Regions from separate parts of the Mesorhizobium sp. M0771 genome, predicted to be linked through region 2. Evidence: predicted binding sites of a transcription regulator. Region 2 holds the regulator's gene; the other holds the start of a gene.
The links. Region 2 encodes LexA, which represses DNA repair genes until DNA is damaged. Its sites were predicted from a motif close to TGTTCNNNNTGTGTTCNG; they were not measured.
Positions count from the first base shown of each region.

Region 1: the regulator LexA is predicted to act here: its motif matches at 2,036-2,053, upstream of uvrA (excinuclease ABC subunit UvrA).

Region 1 covers NZ_JAMYPC010000006.1:164,912-175,730, reverse strand. The annotation lists gene NKI05_RS11940 (SRPBCC family protein) at 1-412, shown strand, start outside; partial or broken gene NKI05_RS11935 (ATP-dependent Clp protease proteolytic subunit) at 442-1,051, shown strand; gene NKI05_RS11930 (hypothetical protein) at 1,198-1,419, shown strand; gene uvrA (excinuclease ABC subunit UvrA) at 2,203-5,124, shown strand; gene NKI05_RS11920 (GNAT family N-acetyltransferase) at 5,159-5,623, shown strand; gene NKI05_RS11915 (DUF72 domain-containing protein) at 5,652-6,455, shown strand; gene NKI05_RS11910 (GGDEF domain-containing protein) at 6,771-7,916, shown strand; gene NKI05_RS11905 (hypothetical protein) at 8,009-8,185, opposite strand; gene urtE (urea ABC transporter ATP-binding subunit UrtE) at 8,718-9,413, opposite strand; gene urtD (urea ABC transporter ATP-binding protein UrtD) at 9,483-10,229, opposite strand; gene urtC (urea ABC transporter permease subunit UrtC) at 10,234-10,819, opposite strand, start outside.
Region 2 covers NZ_JAMYPC010000006.1:266,290-277,108, forward strand. The annotation lists gene lpxB (lipid-A-disaccharide synthase) at 1-570, shown strand, start outside; gene gltA (citrate synthase) at 714-2,045, opposite strand; gene gltX (glutamate--tRNA ligase) at 2,227-3,651, opposite strand; gene arr (NAD(+)--rifampin ADP-ribosyltransferase) at 4,113-4,529, shown strand; gene NKI05_RS12465 (ComEC/Rec2 family competence protein) at 4,636-7,104, shown strand; gene lexA (transcriptional repressor LexA) at 7,098-7,880, opposite strand; gene NKI05_RS12475 (GntR family transcriptional regulator) at 8,086-8,850, opposite strand; gene kynU (kynureninase) at 9,019-10,266, shown strand; gene kynA (tryptophan 2,3-dioxygenase) at 10,372-10,819, opposite strand, start outside.

The DNA.
Region 1 (10,819 bases), 100 kb from region 2:
TCTGCCGGACGCACCGGAAAAAGTGTGGCGGGCACTGACCGTGCCGGACCTCTTGGCGGAATGGATGATGCCGAACGACATCAATCCGGAAACCGGCAGCCGCTTTGCCTTTGCCGGGCCTGAGAAGCCGATCGAGTGCGAAGTGCTCGATGCCGAACCGGGGCGCCTGCTGCGCTATTCCTGGCGCGAGCGTTCCGGCGACGCCAACCGCGAGGAGCTGGAGAGCATCGTCACCTTCACACTCGCCCGCACCGTTTCCGGCGGCACGCATCTGCGCATCGTCCATGACGGGTTTGTCCTGACGCCTGCGGTCGCGATGGCCGGCGCCGGCTGCCGGCTCTGGCTGCGCGCATACAAGCCCAAACCGCCTGTCGCCGCCAACGCGCCACGCCTGTTGCTGCGCGCTGCCTGACCCGGAAAAATCAAAACGGAGACAATGAGATGAGCGGCTTTGCCAATCTGGTGCCGATGGTGATCGAGCAATCGAGCCGCGGCGAACGTGCCTTTCGACATTTTCTCGCGGCTGCTGCGCGAGCGCATCATCTTCGTCAATGGCGAGATCAATGACGGCATGTCGGCGCTGGTCTGCGCCCAGCTCCTGTCGCTGGAATCGGACAATCCCGACAAGGAGATCTCGCTCTACATCAACTCGCCGGGCGGCGTGGTGACCAGCGGCTTCGCCATCTACGACACGATGCAATATGTCAGCTGCCCGGTGTCGACCGTGTGCATGGGCTTTGCCGCGTCGATGGCCTCCTTCCTGCTGATGGCGGGAACGCCGGGGCGGCGCATCGCGCTGCCCAATGCCAGCATCGTGCTGCACCAGCCTCTGGGCGGCTTCCAGGGCCAGGCCTCCGACATCCAGCGCCATGCCGAAGGCATTTTGCGCACCAAGCGGCACATGGCCGACCTCTACGCTCACCATTGCGGCCGCACCCACGAAGAGGTCGAACGCACACTCGACCGCGATTTCTTCATGACCGCGAAGGAGGCCAAGGACTGGGGCCTCGTCGACCACGTCTTCGACACCCGCAAGCAGGCAGCGGCCTGATCGGCGGATTGAATGCAGGCCGGTGTTCCCTCAATTTCAACGCCGCTGGTCTGGCCTCGCCTTGAGCGCGGCACTATAGTCTTGCCATGCGCTACCACCTGAACAGACTGACCATAGCCATTGCCATCACGGCGGCGACATCGAGCATGGCCTTTGCCGGGGGCAGCACCAGCACGTCGCGGAAAGGCGCCCTGCCCGGCGTGGCCGGCGACTACCGCATCGCCAAGCCCGCGCCGCAGCCGGAGCCGGACGACGCGCTGCCTGCCGTCGAGAACGGCACGTTCAAGATCGGCGACACCGATGTCAGGATTTCCGGCAGCATCACTGTCGATGTCGGCACGGGTGGGATCAAGCCGCCGCGCCGGTAGCCCCTTCTCCCAGCTACTATACGGGAGAGAAAGCCTGCGCCGACGACTTCCTCGCAAAAGAACAGCCCCGCCGTTGCTTCCGCTAACGGTCGGGGCTTTTTTTGGATTCCAAATCCAAACTGCCGGTAGTGTTATACCGACTTTGATTTCGGATGCTTCGCGGCATTCAGCCGACGATCCGACTAGCCGTCTCTGATTTTTGTGGGATTCGGCAGGTCACGGTTTGTCTGGTGGTTTGTTGGACTGACGCGATGCGTTCGTTTGGACGCATACACTCCAATGCCTTGAAACTACCTGGCACTTATGCCCGCCGCGGCTCCACTAGCAGGTGGAGCCTCAAGGGACTATCCGGTGGCGTCATGCTCCGCTCCTATGTCCGTTGCGACTGGTGTCAATCCGAAGCACAAATCGCAAAAACCTGCGGCGTCTCGCAGGCCGCTATGGGCGGCGAGGCCATCAAAGACGGCCGGCTCCGTTGACTCCGGCAGAGTGCGCCCCTGATTCGACGGCGTCAACCTTGAATAGCCGGTTACGGAAAATGTGATCGTCGGGAGCTTACGTCAGGGTCAGTTTCTGAAACACCCTTGTCAGTTTCTGCACAGCGTTGTCAGGAGCGTGTTCGGTCTTTGTTCTTTCCGCTTGCCCGTTCGCGCGAAAGACGGTTAAACGGCTTTGGTCGAGAAGTGTGGCGTCTCTCGACGTGGCGGCAAAAATACCTACATAGGGAATGGCCGGGAAAACCCGCCGATCCCACTGACACCAGACCTGAGGCGGCGACCGGCGATGGCCGACCATAAATACCTTTCCATTCGCGGGGCACGCGAACACAACCTAAAGAATGTCGATCTCGACCTGCCGCGTGACAGCCTGATCGTCATGACCGGCCTGTCGGGCTCCGGCAAATCGTCGCTTGCTTTCGACACCATCTATGCCGAGGGCCAGCGCCGTTACGTCGAGAGCCTGTCGGCTTATGCGCGCCAGTTCCTCGAAATGATGCAGAAGCCGGATGTCGACCAGATCGACGGCCTGTCGCCGGCCATCTCGATCGAGCAGAAGACCACGTCGAAGAACCCGCGTTCGACGGTCGGCACCGTCACCGAGATCTACGACTACATGCGCTTGCTGTTCGCGCGCGTCGGCATCCCCTATTCGCCGGCGACCGGCCTGCCGATCGAGAGCCAGACGGTTTCACAGATGGTCGACCGGGTGCTGGCGGTCGAGGAAGGCACGCGCCTTTTCCTGCTGGCGCCGATCGTGCGCGGCCGTAAGGGTGAGTATCGCAAGGAACTGCTGGAGCTGCAGAAGAAGGGCTTTCAGCGCGTCAAGGTCGACGGCGTCTTCTACGAGATCGCCGATGTGCCGGCGTTGGACAAGAAGTACAAGCACGACATCGATGTCGTCGTCGACCGCATCGTCGTGCGCGGCGACCTGGCGACACGGCTTGCCGATTCCATCGAAACGGCGCTCAAGCTGGCGGAAGGGCTGGCGGTGGCCGAGTTCGCCGACCGGCCGCTCGACGCCAGCCAGACCGGCGAGGACTCGGTCAACAAATCGAAGAACGAGACGCATGAGCGCATCCTGTTCTCGGAAAAATTCGCCTGCCCGGTTTCCGGCTTCACCATTCCGGAGATCGAGCCCAGGCTGTTCTCGTTCAACAACCCGTTCGGCGCCTGCCCGACCTGCGACGGCCTCGGCAACCAGCGCGCCATCGACGCCAGCCTGATCGTGCCGGACGAAAACGTCTCGCTGCGCGACGGCGCCGTCAGCCCGTGGGCGAAGTCGACCTCACCCTATTACGCCCAGACGCTGGAAGCGCTGGGCAAAGCCTATGGCTTCAAGCTCGGCGACAAGTTCAAAGACCTGACCGAAGAGGCCAAGGAAGCCGTCCTGCGCGGCACCGGCGAGCGCGAGGTCACCTTCCAATATGATGACGGCCTGCGCTCCTACAAGACGACCAAGACGTTCGAGGGCGTCATTCCCAATCTCGAACGGCGCTGGAAGGAAACCGAATCCGCCTGGATGCGCGAGGAGATCGAGCGCTTCATGTCGGCGACGCCCTGCCCGGTCTGCAAGGGTTACCGGCTGAAGCCGGAAGCGCTGGCGGTCAAAATCGCCGGAAAACACATTGGCGAGGTCACCGAGCAGTCGATCCGCAACGCCGACAAATGGTTCACCGAACTGCCGCCACATCTCAACGACCAGCAGAACGAGATCGCGGTGCGCGTTCTCAAGGAAATCCGTGACCGCCTGCGCTTCCTCAACGATGTCGGCCTCGACTATCTGACGCTGTCGCGCAATTCCGGCACGCTGTCGGGCGGCGAGAGCCAGCGCATAAGGCTGGCGTCGCAGATCGGCTCCGGCCTCACCGGCGTGCTCTATGTGCTGGACGAGCCGTCGATCGGCCTGCACCAGCGCGACAATGCCCGCCTGCTCGACACGCTCAAGCATCTGCGCGACATCGGCAACACGGTGATCGTCGTCGAGCATGACGAGGACGCCATGCTGCATGCCGATTATGTCGTAGACATGGGTCCGGCCGCCGGCATTCATGGCGGCGAGATCATCGCCCAGGGCACGCCGCAGCAGGTGATGGCCAATCCCAACTCGATCACCGGTAAATATCTGTCGGGCGCGCTCGAAGTCGCCACGCCCGGTGTCAGGCGCGAGGCCAAGAAAAACCGCCGGCTGAAGATCGTCGGCGCGCGCGGCAACAATCTCAAGAACGTCACTGCCGAAATCCCGCTCGGCACTTTTACCGCCGTCACCGGCGTGTCTGGCGGCGGCAAATCGACCTTCCTGATCGAGACGCTGTTCAAGGCGGCGTCGCGCCGCATCATGGGCTCGCGCGAGCATCCGGCCGATCACGACCGCATCGAGGGCCTCGAATTCCTCGACAAGGTCATCGACATCGACCAGTCGCCGATCGGCCGCACACCGCGTTCGAACCCGGCCACCTACACCGGCGCCTTCACACCGATCCGCGACTGGTTTGCCGGGTTGCCCGAGGCCAAGGCCCGCGGCTATCAGCCGGGCCGCTTCTCCTTCAACGTGAAGGGCGGCCGCTGCGAGGCCTGCCAGGGCGACGGGGTCATCAAGATCGAGATGCACTTCCTGCCCGACGTCTACGTCACGTGCGACGTCTGCCACGGCAAGCGCTACAACCGCGAGACGCTGGATGTCGTGTTCAAGGGCAAGTCGATCGCGGACGTCCTGGACATGACGGTCGAGGAAGGCGTCGATTTCTTTGCCGCCGTGCCCGGGGTGCGCGACAAGCTGGAGACGCTGAAGCAGGTCGGCCTCGGCTACATCCATATCGGCCAGCAGGCGACGACGCTGTCGGGCGGCGAGGCGCAGCGCATCAAGCTCGCCAAGGAATTGTCGCGCAAGGCGACCGGCAAGACGCTCTACATCCTCGACGAGCCGACCACCGGCCTGCACTTCCACGACGTCGCCAAGTTGCTGGAAGTGCTTCACGAACTGGTCGACCAGGGCAACACGGTGGTGGTCATCGAGCACAATCTCGAAGTCATCAAGACCGCCGACTGGGTGCTCGACCTCGGCCCCGAAGGCGGCGATGGCGGTGGCGAACTGGTGGCACAGGGCACACCGGAAGCCATCGTGCGCGAAAAGCGCAGCTACACCGGCCAGTTCCTGAAGGAGCTTTTGGAGCGGCGGCCCGGAGGCAAGCGCGAAGCGGCGGAGTAACTGACAGACCGGTCGGGCGCCTGGAGAGCTTTGAATGACAGTCCGACAGGCGCTTGCCGGTGATCTCGACGCAGTCGTCTCGCTGACGCAGACCGCCTATGAGCACTACACGCCCCTGTTAGGCGCGCCGCCGCTCCCAGTCACCGAGGACTATGCGCCACGCATCGAGCGTGGCGAGGTCTGGCTCTTGGAGAGCGGCGCGGAACTCGCCGGGCTGATCGTTATTGAGCGCCATCCCGATCATGCGATGATCTTCAGCGTCGCGGTCTCCCCCGCTTTCCAGGGCAGGAAACTCGGCACCGCGCTGCTCGACTTCGCCCAGGAACAGGCGCGGCTATGGGGTGTGCCGGAGGTGCGGCTCTACACCAATTCGCGCATGGAGCGGAACATCGAGATCTATACGGCCTATGGCTTCCACGAAACGGGCCGCCGAGCCAATCCCCACCGTCCCGGATGGACCGTGGTCGACATGATCAAACCGATTGGAAAAATAGCCTGACCGCATTTTTAGAACTGGGAGGAAGACGATGATCAGCCAAGGAACAATCCGCGCCGGGATGGGCGGCTGGACTTTCGAACCCTGGGATACGTCTTTCTACCCGGACAAGCTTTCCAAGGCCAAACAGCTAAGTTACGCCACCCGCCAGGTACCGAGCATCGAGGTCAATGGCACCTACTATTCCAGCTTCAAGGAGCCGACCTTCGTCAAATGGGCGGGCGAGGCGCCGGACGGTTTCGTCTATTCGCTGAAGGGCAATCGCTTCGTCACCAACCGGCGCGTGCTTGGCGAAGCCGGCGAGTCCATGACGCGCTTCCTCGGCTCCGGCATTGCCGCGCTGGGCGACAAGCTGGGCCCGATCCTTTGGCAGTTCGCGCCGACGAAAAAGTTCGACGCCGACGATTTCGAGGCCTTCCTGAAGCTGCTGCCGGAAAAGCAGGATGGCGTCGCGCTGCGCCATGCGCTGGAAGTGCGCAACGACAGTTTCAGCGTGCCGGAATTTGTGAGCCTGGCGCGCAAATACAAGGCGGCGATCGTCTATGCCGACCATGCCAAATATCCTGGTATCGCCGACATCACCGGCGATTTTATCTATGCGCGGCTGCAGACCGGCAGCGACGACAATCCGGATTGCTATACGCCGAAGGGCCTGGACGAATGGGCAGCGCGGGTGAAGACCTGGGCGCAAGGCAAGCAGCCGGCAGATCTGCGGCGCGCCGATCCGACTTTCGACGCGCCGGTGAAACCGCGCGACGTGTTCGTCTACTTCATCACCGAGGGCAAGGTGCGCGCGCCGTTCGGCGCCATGGCGCTGATGAAGCGGGTGAGCTGATCGGTTAAAGCGCGTCGCGCTGAAACGGATTCATACGACGCGATTTAAGTCTTTGTCTTGATGCATGCCGTTGTCCCAGAACCGCGGCACACTTCTGGGCGACATGCATTAGGAGCAATTCCAGGAAAAGTGTGGAACGGTTTTCCCGGGAAAGCGGTCAGCGCTTTCCCTTGAAAAGGGTTTCAACCCAGAATTGCTACGATGAACCGAAGCGTGATAGCTTATGCGCATCGTAACCTTATCGATACCTCCATCCTGCATAAATCCGGTGCGGGTCCTTTCTAGAGGCCGGCCGCCGCGCGCAAGGACGAGGGCATGTCGCTCGACTACAGTTCCCTTCTGTTGGCTGTCGGGTTTTCCGCCGCTTGCCTCGGCCTGACGCTGTTCGGCATTTGGCTTACCGCGCGCTCGGAAAAATTCCTGCTGACCTGGGCGGTCAGCGTGCTTCTGATCGTCGCCGACGCCTTCGCCTACCAGGCCTATATCGACGCGCCCGGACGCCTGCTCGGCCTCGCCAGCTTCACGTTCCTGCTGCTCGGCTTCGCGACCATGCTGGGCGCGGCCCATCAGTTCACGACCGGCCGCTCGCCATTGCCGCGCATCGCTGTCGGCGCCGGCGTCTCGCTGGCAGTCGCCTTGCCGCCGATGGCGCTTGGCTATGACGGGCTGGGCTTCATGCTGGAGAATGCCTTCGCCGCGCTGCTTTTGTTTGCGACGGCCTATGAATACTGGAAGGGTCGTACGGAATTCCCGGCCCCGATCCTCGGCATTGCAGGGCTCTACACCGCCACCGCAATTTCCTTCGTGCTGTGCTCCGGTGCACTTGTCTGGGATGGCAGGCTGGTGCTTGGCCATGCGCCGAGCAACTGGGCCGAGGATTTCAGCCTCATCGTCGTCATCGCCTGCATGACCGGCATCGGCGCGCTCTCGCTGGCGCTCAACCAGGGACGCTTGGCGCAGCATCATCGCCGCGAAGCGCTGACCGATCCGCTGACCGGACTGCTCAACCGGCGCGCTTTGTTCGACCTGCACGGCAAAACACCGGTCCGGTCCTTCACCGCCGTGATCGTGTTCGATCTCGACGGCTTCAAGGCCATAAATGACGAGTTCGGCCATGCCACCGGCGACGAGGTGCTGAAACTATTCGCCAAGGATTTGACCGCCAATCTCCAGCCAGGCGATGTCGCCGCGCGCATGGGCGGAGAGGAATTTGCATTGGTGCTCGATCGCACCTTGCCTGAAAAGGTGGAATTCATAGCCGAGCGCATCCGGGCCAGTTTTGCCATGCGCCGGATCGATACCGAGACCCGCCTGCTCTCCTGCACGGTCAGCGCCGGCTACGCCTTCGGCAGCGAGGGCGGCACCAAATTCGACAAGGTGCTCAGCGCCGCCGACAAGGCGCTTTACGGCGCCAAGCGCGGCGGCCGCAATCGTGTGCTCGCCTTCCGGCGCGCCGGGTAGGCTGGGCTGATATTCAGCCGGCCTGAACCTCACCACACGTAAAACAACACCCCAAAGCGCGTCGCATGAGGCCGTTCAGGCGCGACGCGCTTTTAGGCCGCTATGACGATCTCGTTGTAAGTGTCGAGGTCGACGTAGAAAACCTTGGTGATTTCGCCGATCAGCTCATCCTGCTGGTAGCCTTGCGAGCGCAGAATGTTGATGGCGGTGATGATGTCGACACGCTCTGTCAGCCGTCGTTTCTGGTGGTCCTCGACGAACCGTTCCATAGCCCTATTCTCCTGGCAAGATTATCTGAACGCATTGACCGACAATCAGAACTGCGAGGGAAGCTAGGGTGGCTTGCTTGCGTGGAACTTGCAGGCTGAGCCAGCATATTCCCTCGATCTGCTACAGAACCAGACTGATACGGAAGCGGCCGACTCACCGAGGCCTAGGAAAGACTAGCATGTAGTATTCGGCGTGCCAGAGTGTGGCGGCCTCGGACGAAAGTCCGACGCAACGGGTGCGGACCTTCGCGACTTCATCATCCTTGGGCGTAGCGACGCGAAGCGGAGCGAAGACCCAGGGATCCATGCCGGGACGAAGAAGCGTCATTAACGGTGCAGAATGTGGAATGGCCAATGTGCCGCAGAAGCGATCTTGTTCTGCATCGCGGCACTCTTTGGCTGATGTCGCGGCATGGATTCTAGGGTCTGCGCGCGTCGCTCCGCTCCTTGGCTCCGCCCTAGAATGACGAAGTGATTGTGGGCATTTCAGCCAATCTTCGACGTGTACGATCCGTGCAGCCGTCGACCTGCGTTAAACCGTCAGAAACTTCCTGACGTCCGCCCGGTCGAGATCTTCGGCCGGGCCGGTGTGGACGATCTGGCCGCGGTCCATGATGTTGACCTCGTCGGCGAGCTCGCGGCAGAAATCGAGATATTGCTCGACCAGAAGCACCGCAATGCCGGCCTGATCGCGCAAATAGTGGATGGCGCGGCCGATGTCCTTGATGATCGAGGGCTGGATGCCTTCGGTCGGCTCGTCGAGCACCAGCAGTTTCGGCCGCATGACGAGCGCCCGGCCGATGGCGAGCTGCTGCTGCTGGCCGCCTGAGAGATCGCCGCCGCGCCGCCCCAGCATCTGCTTCAGCACCGGAAACAGTTCGAAGACATGCGCCGGCACGTTGCGGTCGGCGCGCTTCAACGGCGCAAAGCCGGACTCCAGGTTTTCGCGCACCGTCAGCAGCGGAAAGATCTCCCTGCCCTGCGGTACGAATGCGATGCCCGACCGGGCGCGATCATACGCCGCGCTCCGGTCGAGCGCCTTCCCCTCGAAGGCAACGCTTCCGCTCGTCAGCCGGTGGTGGCCGACGATCGATCTCATCAAACTGGTCTTGCCGACGCCGTTGCGGCCGAGCACGCAGGTGATCTTGCCGGCACCCACCGTCAGCGACACACCGCGCAGCGCCTGAGCAGCGCCGTAATGGAGCGTGGCGTTGGAAACTTCGAGCATGTCAGCGACTTCTCCAGAAGCGGAGGAACGAAAAGTCGAAGCGATGGAATTGCACCCGCCAGACCATGCTCATCTCCCGAGATAAACTTCGACGACCCGCTCGTCGGCCGAGACGAAATCGAGCGAGCCTTCCGACAGCACCGAGCCCTCATGCAGGCAGGTGACCTTGACGCCGAGTTCGCGCACGAAATGCATGTCGTGCTCGACGACGATGACCGAATGCTCGCGCGCTATGTCCTTGAGCAGCCGCGCGGTTTCCTCGGTCTCGGCATCGGTCATCCCTGCGACCGGCTCGTCAACCAAAAGCAGCTTCGGGTCCTGCGCCAGCAGCATGCCGATCTCCAGCCACTGTTTCTGGCCATGGCTGAGATTGGCTGCCAGATCGTGGCGCTTGTCGCCCAGCCGGATGATGCCGAGGATGTCGTCGATCTGTCTGGCTTCGGCGGCCGAGCGGCGATGGAACAGCGCCGGAAAGATCGAGCGCGGGCCCTTCAGCGCCAGCATCAGATTGTCTTCGACGCTGTGGCTTTCGAAGACGGTCGGCTTCTGGAATTTGCGGCCGATGCCCATCATGGCGATCTCCGCCTCGTCGTGCCGGGTCAGATCGACCTGGCCGTCGAAGAACACTTCGCCCTCGTCGGGCCGGGTCTTGCCGGTGACGATGTCCATCATCGTCGTCTTGCCGGCGCCGTTGGGACCGATGATGGCGCGCATCTCGCCCTTGTCGAGCACCAGCGACAGATTGTTGATGGCGCGGAAACCGTCGAAGGAGACCGAGACGCCGTCGAGATAGAGGATGGTGTTGGACTTCGACATCGCTCTATTCCGCCGGCTGCGGTTCAGGCCCGGACGCGGACCAGGCACCGGGCGTTGTTGCTGCGCTGCGCACGATCTTCAATGGCGGCGCGGCATCAGGGTCTGTGCCCGCTTCCTCTGCAATCGCTGCAGCCCGCATCGCCCGAGCGTTACCGCGCCAGGAATCCCACATGCCGACGATGCCCTTGGGCAGGAACAGGGTTACGGCGACGAACAGGCCGCCGAGCGCAAACAGCCAGAACTCCGGCAGCAGGCCGGTGAACCAGGATTTGCCGGCGTTGACCAGCAGCGCGCCGACGATCGGGCCGACAATGGTGCCGCGCCCACCGACGGCTGCCCAGATCACGACTTCGATGGAATTGGACGGCTCGAATTCGCCGGGATTGATGATACCGACCTGCGGCACATAGAGCGCGCCGGCGATGCCGGCCATGACAGCCGAGACGGTGAAGGCAAACAGCTTCACGTTCTCCGCCCGCCAGCCGAGGAAGCGGGTGCGGCTCTCGGCGTCGCGCACCGCCATCAGCAGCTTGCCGTATTTGGAGCCGACGATCGCCCAGGTGATGAAGACGGCGAGCGCGAGTATGATG
Region 2 (10,819 bases):
GGGTCGCGGCGCGGCGAGGTCAGCCGGCTTATCGGTCCGTTCGGCGAGACGGTGTCGGCGCTGCGCGCGCGTGGCCACCGGCTGCGGCTGTTGCTGCCGACGGTGCCGCATGTCGCCGAACCGGTCAAAACGTCGGTGGCGCGCTGGGATCAGGAGCCGGAGGTCATCCTTGATCCCGAGCGCAAATGGCAGGCCTTCGGCAAGGCCGATGCGGCGCTGATCGCGTCTGGAACGGTTTCGCTGGAACTGGCGTTGTCGGGTGTACCGATGATCTCTTGCTACAAGTTCGATCCGATCATGCTGATGGCGCAGAGCCTGATCACGGTGTGGAGCGCCGCTTTGCCCAACCTTATCGCCGACCGGACGGTCGTGCCGGAAAGCTACAACCAGTATGTGCGGCCGCACTATCTGGCGCGGCAGCTCGAGGCACTGTTTTCAGACACCGCCTACCGCGCCTGGCAAAAGGACGGCTTTGCCGAAGTTGCCAGGCGTATGGCAACCGACAAGCCGTCCGGCGATATCGCCGCGGATGTCGTTCTTCGCCACATCGGGAGAGCGAATAAGGCTTAGTAAGGAGTGAACGATGAATAGTGAATAGCGAATAGTGAATAGTGAATAGTGATTAACGCGCTCTCGCTATAATCAAGCTGCTACTTACTACCTGCTACTTACTACCTGCTATTCACTACTTACCATTCACCATTCACTCTCTTTCACCTTTTCGCAATCGGCACGTAGTCGCGTTCCGGGGCACCGGTATAGAGCTGGCGCGGACGGCCGATCTTCTGGTGGGGATCCTCGATCATTTCCTTCCACTGCGCGATCCAGCCGACGGTGCGCGCGACCGCGAACAGTACGGTGAACATGGTGGTGGGGAAGCCCAGCGCCTTCAGCGTGATGCCGGAATAGAAATCGACGTTCGGATAGAGCTTCTTCTCGATGAAGTAGGAATCGGTCAGCGCGATCTTTTCCAGCTCCATGGCGATATCGAGCAGCGGATCGTCCTTGATGCCGAGTTCGCCCAGCACCTCATGCGCCGTCTTCTGCATGATTTTCGCGCGAGGATCGTAGTTCTTGTAGACGCGATGGCCGAAGCCCATCAGCCGGAACGGATCGTTCTTGTCCTTGGCGCGGGCGATGAATTCCGGGATGTGGTCGACATGGCCGATCTCGCCCAGCATGTTGAGCGCCGCTTCGTTGGCGCCGCCATGCGCCGGGCCCCACAGGCAGGCGATGCCGGCGGCGATACAGGCGAACGGATTGGCGCCCGACGAGCCGGCAAGCCGCACGGTCGAGGTCGAGGCGTTCTGTTCGTGGTCGGCGTGCAGGATGAAGATGCGCTCCATGGCGCGCGCCAGCACCGGATTGATCTTGTATTCCTCGCACGGCACCGCAAAGCACATGTGCAGGAAGTTGGCGGCGAAGTTCAGCTCGTTCTTCGGGTAAATGAAGGGCTGGCCGATATGGTATTTGTAGGCCATGGCCGCAATCGTCGGCATCTTGGCGATCAGCCGCATCGAGGCGACCATGCGCTGGTATGGGTCCGAAATGTCGGTGGAGTCGTGATAGAAGGCCGACAGCGCGCCGACCACACCGCACATCACAGCCATCGGATGCGCGTCGCGGCGAAAGCCGGTGAAGAAGCGCGACATCTGCTCGTGCACCATGGTGTGGCGCGTTACCCGGTAGTCGAAATCGTCCTTCTGCGCCTTGGTCGGCAGTTCGCCGTAGAGCAGGAGGTAGCAGACTTCGAGGAAGTCGCCATGCTCGGCCAGCTGGTCGATGGGGTAGCCGCGGTGAAGCAGGATGCCGGCATCCCCGTCGATGAAGGTTATCGCCGACTCGCAGCTCGCCGTCGAGGTGAAGCCGGGATCGTAGGTGAAGGCGCCGGTGGTGTTGTAGAGCGCACCGATGTCGATGACGTCGGGCCCGACCGAGCCGCTTCGCACCTTGAATTCATGCGTCTTGCCGGCCAGTTCGAGCGTGGCAGTCGACGGGTGCGTCGTCTTGCTGCCGGTTTCCAGTCTTGTCGCAGCTTCGCTCATTCTCAAACTCCTTCATGTTCCTCATGCCGGCAAGGCAATTCCTGCAAACGACACGTCGAAATCACCGGAATGCGCGAACTCGCCACCGCATTTTGGGAGGTGCGTGCCAGATTGGGCCAAGGCCTAATGTTGCACTGCGAAACCCGCCTTTCAATGCCAATCTTCTTGGGCCAGTTCGCTCCTAATCGATTTGATCCGCAATCCGCGCCAGGCTTTCCTCGCGGCCAAGCACGGCGAGCACGTCGAACACGCCGGGCGAGGTGCTGCGGCCGGTAAGGGCCGCCCGGAGCGGTTGGGCCACGGCGCCGAGCTTGTGGCCGCCTGCCGTCGCGAACTCGCGCACCGCGGCTTCAGCCGCGGCAGCCGACCAATCGCCCGAAACAGTCTGCAAAGCGGCATGTGCGCCGCGCAGGATCGCGCGCGCGTCGGCATTGAGCAGTGCTGCCGCCTTCTCGTCGATCGGCAGCGGCCGCTCGACGAACAGGAAGGCCGCGCCATCGGCCAGTTCCACCAGCGTCTTGGCGCGCTCTTTCAGGCCCGGCAAGGCGGCCAGCAGCTGCGCCTTCCTGGCATCGTCGAGACGGGCGGCGATAGCCGGTCCGCCTTCGAGGTATGGCAGAGTGGCGACGAAAATGTCGAACAGCTCGGTATCGGCCATCTTGCGCATATGCGCGCCGTTGATTGACTCGAGCTTGGCGAAGTCGAAGCGCGCCGCACCCTTGTTGACATCGCCGATGTCGAACCACGAAATCATGTCCTTGATCGACATGATCTCGTCGTCGCCATGGCTCCAGCCGAGCCGTGCCAGATAATTGAGCAGCGCCTCGGGCAGATAGCCCATGGCGCGATAAGCCTCGACGCCGAGTGCGCCGTGCCGCTTCGACAGCTTGGCGCCGTCGGCGCCGTGGATCAGCGGGATATGCGACATCGACGGGACGTCCCAGCCCATCGCGTTGTAGATCACCGTCTGGCGCGCGGCGTTGGTCAGATGGTCGTCGCCACGGATGATGTGGGTGACGCCCATGTCATGGTCGTCGACGACGACGGCATGCATGTAGGTCGGATTGCCGTCCGAGCGCAGTATGATGAAATCGTCGAGGTCCTTGTTGGGGAAGCGCACCTCGCCCTGCACACGGTCGTGCACCACGGTTTCGCCCTCGGTCGGCGCCTTGATGCGGATGGCGCCCTTGACGCCGGGAGGCGCCTCCGAGGGGGCACGATCGCGCCACTGGCCGTTGTAGCGAGGCGGCAGGCCCTTGGCGCGTGCGGCCTCGCGCATCGCCTCGAGCTCGGCAGGCGTCTCGTAGCTGTAATAGGCCTTGCCCAGGCGCACCAGCTCCTCGGCCACCTCACGGTGGCGCGGCGCGCGCTCGAACTGCGATATGGCCTCACCGTCCCAGGAAAGGCCGAGCCAGGTCAGCCCATCCAGAATGGCCTGTGTCGCCGCCTCGTTGAAGCGTTCGCGGTCGGTGTCCTCGATGCGCAGCACCATCGTGCCGCCGGTGTGCTTGGCGTACAGCCAGTTGAACAGCGCCGTGCGCGCGCCGCCGATATGCAGATAGCCGGTGGGCGAGGGGGCAAAACGGGTGACGACCGTGTCGGACATGGAACTCTCGGGAAGTTTGGAAAGCGGGGCGTGATCGCGCGGACTTTCGCGCTTTGCGCGTTCATGTAGCATAGGAGGTCTGGGGCGCAAGGGGCAGACCCGATGGCTGGACGAGGCCGGGGCACGTCGGTAATTATCGGTTGCGTCAACGGGCGCCGGAGCCTTGTAGCACAAAATCTGTTCGCACCTCCGCGCAACCTCATTTGGCAGCAGCGTCAATGTCTGGGTTTCATTCGGCTGCAGCGTCCGTCACAGTGCCTGGAACATCGCTGCGACGGTGGTAGCCCCCTCTGACGAGCGGACATTTCTTCACGAATGCGGCACTACCCGACTACAACGCCGCCGTGACAGCGTTGGCTTGGTCACGCATATTGACCTTCTGCAATCATTATCGTGAACACAGCAACTGTGTGCGGTCCGGTCTCGCCACGAAGGAGGAATGATTGAAAGAAGGGCTCCCGATGACCAGCAACGCCGACCATACGGAGGGTGATCCGTTCTACCATGGTACCCGGGCGGATTTGAAACCCGGGGATCTGCTGAGCGTCGGCCACCCTTCCAATTTCAGAGGTAAACCACTGTCATGGATCTATTTCACCCAGACACTGGAAGCCGCCATCTGGGGAGCAGAGCTTGCAACGGGTGACGGTCGTCAAAGGATTTACATCGTAAAGCCGACAGGGTTTTTTATGGATGACCCTAACCTGACCGATAAAAAATTTCCCGGCAATCCGACGAAATCCTACCGCTCCCGTGATCCGTTGCTCATCCTGGGGGAGCTCGCTGAATGGCAGGGTCATACACCGGAACAATTGAAGGCAATGCACGATGGGCTTGCTCGCCTGAGGGCGGAGGGCCGGGATATGATTGAGGATTGAGCGTCCTTGGCGGGTCAATTCCGGCGCGGTGGATGCGACCGCACGGACTTTCGCGCTTTGCGCGTTCATGTAGCATAGGAGGTCTGGGGCGCAAGGGGCAGACCCGATGGCTGGACGTGGCCGGGGCACGAAGGAAGGCGAAGGCGGCGAGGCAAGCGTCAGCGAACGCTCGCTGTTTGCCGATAGTCCCTATGCCGAGCCGCTGCCCCTCGCGCTGCCTGAGCCGCATCCCGGCATAGCGCCCGCGCTGCCCGGTGACGCGTTGCCGGCGCAAGTCACAGCGCCCGGATCTATCGCCCGACTGCGCAGACGGCTTCGCCGCCCGTCATGGCCCGCGCTCCGCCGCAGCCTTGCCGTGGCTGCCGACACGGAGCTCGACCGGGGCGTCGCCTTCCTGCTGGTCCCGGTTTTCCTGGCAGCCGGCGTCATCGTCTACTTCTCGCTGGCCGGCGAGCCGGGCTTTGCGCAGCCAATCGCCATTGTGGTGCTGGCGACATGTTGCGCTGTCGCCACGCGATCGCGGCCGAGGACGCATCTGTTCTGCATGGCCGCGATGCTGTGCGCGCTCGGCGTCGTCGCCGCCAAGGTCGAGACCTGGCGCGCCGGAACGCAGATGCTCGGCTCCGAGATTCAGACACGGCTGACCGGCCGCGTCGTCAGTCTCGAACAGATGGAAAGCGGCCGCATCAGGCTGACGCTCGACGTGGTTTCGACCGCTTACCCCGAGCTGCGCTACGCCCCGGAGCGGGTCAGGCTCTCGGCGCGGACCGTTCCCGCCGATATGACCGCCGGCTCCCTGATCACCGGCTATGCCAGGCTGTTGCCGCCGACCGGTCCGGTGCGGCCGGAGAGCTACGATTTCTCCTTCGACAGCTATTTCACCGGTATCGGCGGCAGCGGCTTCTTTCTCGGCAATCCGAAAACCATTGCTACGCAGGGACCGCCGCCGCTGACCGCACGGCTCTCCTCGGCAATCGAGAACGCGCGCGAAAACATTGCCGACCATATCAGGGGCAAGATCGGCGGCGCCGAAGGCGAGATTGCCGCGGCGCTGATTGTCGGCGTGCGCGCCGGCATCCCGGACGAGGTCAACGACGAGGTCAACGAAGCGATGCGGCGCACCGGCATCTACCACATCATCTCCATCTCCGGCCTGCACATGGCGCTGGTTGCCGGCACCATCATGGCGTTGCTGCGTGGCGCCTTTGCGCTGTTTCCCGTTTTCTCTTCGCGCCGGCCGGTGAAGAAATATGCGGCCGCGGCAGCGCTTGTCTCGATCGCCGCCTATCTCGTTATTTCAGGCGTCGTGGTTGCCGCCGAGCGCAGCTTCATCATGCTGGCGGTCATGCTTGTCGCCGTGCTGTTTGATCGCGCCGCACTCACCATGCGCAATCTGGCGATCTCCGCCATTGCCGTCATCCTGGTGTCGCCGCACGAGGTGGTCGGTCCCAGCTTCCAGATGTCGTTTGCCGCCACCGCCGCCCTTGTCGGCGCCTATGCCGGCTGGGCCGATTACCGCGCCGACAAGGTGAGAACGCCGCCGGCAAAGCGCTCCTTCGTCGGCTTCCTGTCGCGAAAATTCGCGCTGGCCATGGGCGGCCTCGCAATGACCTCGATCATCGCCGGCAGTGCAACCTTGCTGTTCGCCATCTGGCATTTTCAGCGTGTGTCGCCGCTCAGCCTGATCGCCAATCTGGCCGTGATGCCGATTGTTTCGTTGATCGTCATGCCCTTTGCCGTGCTCAGCGCACTGGCGATGCCGTTCGGCGCCGACGGGCCGTTCCTCTATGTGATGGGCAAAGGTCTGATGGCGATGATCGCTATATCGGCCTGGATTTCCGAGCGCTCGCCGGTCGACGCCGTCGGGCTGATCTCCATCCGCTCGGTGCTGTTGGTGGCGGTCGCCCTCGTCATCGCCACCATGGCCACCACCTGGCTCAGGTTGGCGGCCGTGCCTTTCGCGCTGGCCGGCCTGTTGACGGTGCCGCAGGTGCTTACGCCAGACGTGCTCATATCCGAGGATGCGCATCTGGTGGCCATGCCGATCGGTGGCGGCGAACTCGCCCTCAACCGCGAACGCTCCAACGAATTCACCACGGACAATTGGAAACGGGCGCTGCGGGCCGAAACCATTATCCCACCTGAGATTTTCGAGGCAACAGATACGCGGTTCGATCTCGATCCGCTCGATCTGCCGCCCGGCTCGCCCTTCTATTGCACCGGCGATCTCTGTATCGCCCGGCACCCTTCCGGAGCCATTGTAGCGCTTGCGAAAGACCGCAAGACGGCGCGGCCGGCCTGTGCCTTCGCGAGCCTGATCGTCATCGATGACGCCACCGCCTACAATCCGTGCCGCGACCCGCTGGTGCTGGTCGTGACGAAGAAACAGCTGGCCCGCGACGGCAGCGCCGCCGTCTTCTTCGATCCGCAATCGGCAGCTGCAGCGCCAACCATCCGCTTCGCCGTCGACAAGCCGTATCGCCCCTGGCACGAGCAACGCCGCTTCTCCCGCGAAGCGCGCGGCCTGCCGCCTTACAACCAGCGTGAAAAGTACAAACCCAAGCCGGCTCAGTAGCGCCGGATCAATCCGACAAGCTTGCCCTGCACCTTCACCCTGTCCGGTCCAAAAATGCGGGTCTCGTAGGCCGGGTTGGCGGCTTCCAGGGCGATCGAGGCGCCCTTGCGGCGGAAGCGTTTCAGGGTCGCTTCCTCATCGTCGACCAACGCCACCACGATCTCGCCGGGGCTGGCTGTGTCGGCATTGCGGATGATGACCGTGTCGCCATCGAAAATGCCGGCCTCGATCATCGAATCGCCCTTGACCTCGAGCGCGTAGTGTTCGCCGCCCATGATCATATCGGGCGGCACCGAGATCGAATGGGTCTGATGCTGGATGGCGTCGATCGGCACGCCGGCGGCGATGCGTCCCATAACCGGGATTGAAATCGCGGAAACGGCATCGTCATTGCCGGCCGACATCGAACGCGACGGCGAGCCCGGCTTGATCTGGCGGCCGAGACCGCCTTGGCCCAACGCGCCTTGTCCTTGGCCGCCTTGCCCTTGGCCGGTTTGACCAAGACTGCCCTGAATGATGCTCGGCGAAAACTTCCTCGCCGCATTGAGGCCTGGTGCGATCGAGTCGGGCAGCCGCAGCACTTCCAGCGCGCGCGCCCGGTTCGGCAGCCGGCGAATGAAACCGCGCTCCTCAAGCGCCGTGATCAGGCGGTGGATGCCGGACTTGGAGGCGAGGTCGAGCGCTTCCTTCATCTCGTCGAAGGACGGCGGGATTCCGCTCTCCTTCAGGCGTTCATGGATGAACATCAGAAGCTCATGTTGTTTGCGCGTCAGCATCGCGGCCCCCAAGGGTTCTGAAACCAGAATCAGAAAAAACAAACCCAGAACAAACACTATCTGTTCCAGTTGTGTTCCGCAACCTTTTAAAGTTTAATGAATGTGTTGACGTTTTGTTCAGCGTAACGTTCGGCGCTGCGAGCGCCGCCTGCGCCCAGTTGCCAGCAACGGGGTGAAACGAAGACAAAGTGCCCTGCGTCGTCGGCTACGATCGCCGCTTCCTTTTCGGACGGGGCTGCGCAGCATCCGCGCGGGGTTCTCTCTGGGCATAGACCCGCAGCGTGTAGCCGATGTGAGCGGTCATCAGAGTTTTCGCACGTTCGACGTCGCGATCGAGGGCCGCTTCCATCAGGGCGGTATGGTGTTCGATCGCCACGGCGTCGCGCAGGGCCGCCACGGCCTTCCGGTGTCCGTCCGTGCGGCCGGCGGCGGCGCGCAGCGTCGGGGCCAGACCCAGAAAGCGGTGATGGCGATGCAATTGGTCGGAAATCGTTGCATTGAAGCGCAGCAGCCAGCTGGATGTCGCGGCACTGAGCAGCGCCGCATGGAAGGCATCGTGTTTTTCGTACCACGCGTCGACCGCATCATCCGATGGATCGTCGAGAACAGACCCGCACCGTGAGAGACGATAGTGGGCGGCAACGACCGCGTCTTCCCACTCACGGTCGCCCTTCTCGATCGATTCCACCAGCAGGGGCAGTTCGACCACCAGCCGCGCACGCGCCAAATCCTCGAGCTCCGCCCGAGAGACGGGAGCGACCGCAAACCCGCGGTTGCTGATGGCGGTCACAAGCCGTTCCGCCTCCAGCCGCGACAGCGCCTCGCGCAACGGCGTCCAGCCGATGCCGTAGGTGTTGCGCAGCGTGCTCAGCTTCAACGGCGCGGCAGGCGCCAGCCGGGTCGCAAGAATATCGCGCCTGAGCAGGCGATAGGCCACTTCCGTCTTCGAGGTCTGCTCGTCATCCAGCATCGTGATCCATCAGACATAAACGCTCGGGCGGATCATTATATATCAAAGCCTTTCAGTGGGTGAATTATATATAATGTTTGACAGTTCAAGGGCGACCACTCAAGATCGCCGGCATGTTTGGGCGGCAGGCTCCGCCGCGCGCGTTTGTCCATGGAGGGGCGCCGGATCATGAGCACGACACCCGATCTCGCTACAATCGAAGCAATGGATGCCGCCGATCCGCTGCGCTCCATGCGTGAACGCTTTGTCTTGCCGCAAGGCGTGATTTATCTCGACGGCAATTCCCTGGGCGCCGCGTCAGCGGTCGTCTTCAGCGAACTGCAGCAGGCCGCCACGCAGGAATGGGCGCACGACCTCATTCGCGCCTGGAACACCGCCGGCTGGTTCAACATGCCGGTGGAACTCGGAGATCAGCTCGGGCGACTGATCGGCGCGGCTGATGGGCAGACGGTGGTCTGCGACACAACCTCGATCAACATCTACAAGCTGCTGCACGCAGCGCTCGGCATGCGGCCGGATCGGTCGGTCATCGTTGCCGAGGGCGACAGTTTCCCGACCGACCTCTACATGGCCGAAGGCGTCGCCTCGACCCGGCCGGGAACGCGGCTGCGGCTGGAGGGCGTCGACGCGGCCGCAATCGAGGAGCTGATCGACGACAGCGTTGCCGTCATCCTGGTCAACCACGTCAACTACAAATCCGGCCAGTTGCGCGACATGGCGGCGCTGACGCGCAAGGCACATGACGCCGGCGCGCTGATCATCTGGGATCTCTGCCACACGGCCGGCGCCTTGCCGGTCGAACTTGACCGTGCCAATGCCGATTTCGCCGTCGGCTGCACCTACAAATACCTCAATGGCGGCCCGGGCTCGCCGGCCTTCATCTACGCGGCCGAGCGCCACCATGGTGATATCAGCCAGCCGCTCAGCGGCTGGTGGGGCCATGCGCGGCCCTTTGCCTTCGAGCAGGGCTTTGCCGTCGGCAGCGGCATCCGCCGCTTCCTGTGCGGAACGCAGCCGGTGCTGTCGATGCGGGCGCTCAAGGGCGCGCTCGATATCTGGAACGACGTCGACATGGCGGCGGTGCGCAGAAAAAGCATCGCGCTGACCAACCTGTTTATCCAGCTCGTCGAAGCCAGATGCGGCGCCTACCGGCTTGAACTGGAAAGTCCTCGCGACGGCAGCCAGCGCGGCAGCCAGGTGTCGTTCCTCCACCCGCATGGCTATCAGGTGATGCGGGCGCTGATCGAGCGCGGCGTGATCGGCGATTTCCGGGCGCCGTCGACCATCCGTTTCGGCTTCACGCCGCTCTATGTCGGATATGGCGATGTCTGGCAGGCGGTCGAAGTCCTGGAGGATATTCTGCGCACCGGCGCCTGGCAGGACGCCCGCTTCGCGGTGAAGACCGCGGTTACGTGAGAAACCAGAGCAATTTCAGGAAAAGTGTGAAGCGGTTTTCCGTCCGAAATTGCGTCAATCAAAGAGCTAGAGCATTTCGCCGTTTCCGTTAAACGGTGAAATGCTCTAGAGCCGGGTGCGGACCGTCCAGAGCTCCGGAAACAGCACGACCTCCAGCATCTTCTTCAGATAGGAGGCGCCTGAGGTGCCGCCGGTGCCGCGCTTCAAGCCGATGATGCGCTCGACCGTTGTGACGTGGTTGAAGCGCCAGCGGCGGAAGTAATCCTCGAAGTCGACCAGCTTCTCGGCCAGTTCGTAGAGCATCCAGTAGCGCTGCGGGTCGCGGTAGACGGTTTGCCAGGCAGCCAGCACGTCTTCGTTCTCACCGCGCGTCTCGCGCCAGTCCGTGCGCCCGGCATCGGCGCCGATGTCGAAGCCATTGCGCGCCAAAAGCAGAAGCGCCTCGTCGTAGAGCGACGGCGTGGCCAGGATCGCTTCCAGCCTGTCCGTAAGGTCGCGCCGGTGCTTGTGCGGCCCGAGCATGGCTAGGTTGCGGTTGCCGGCCATGAACTCG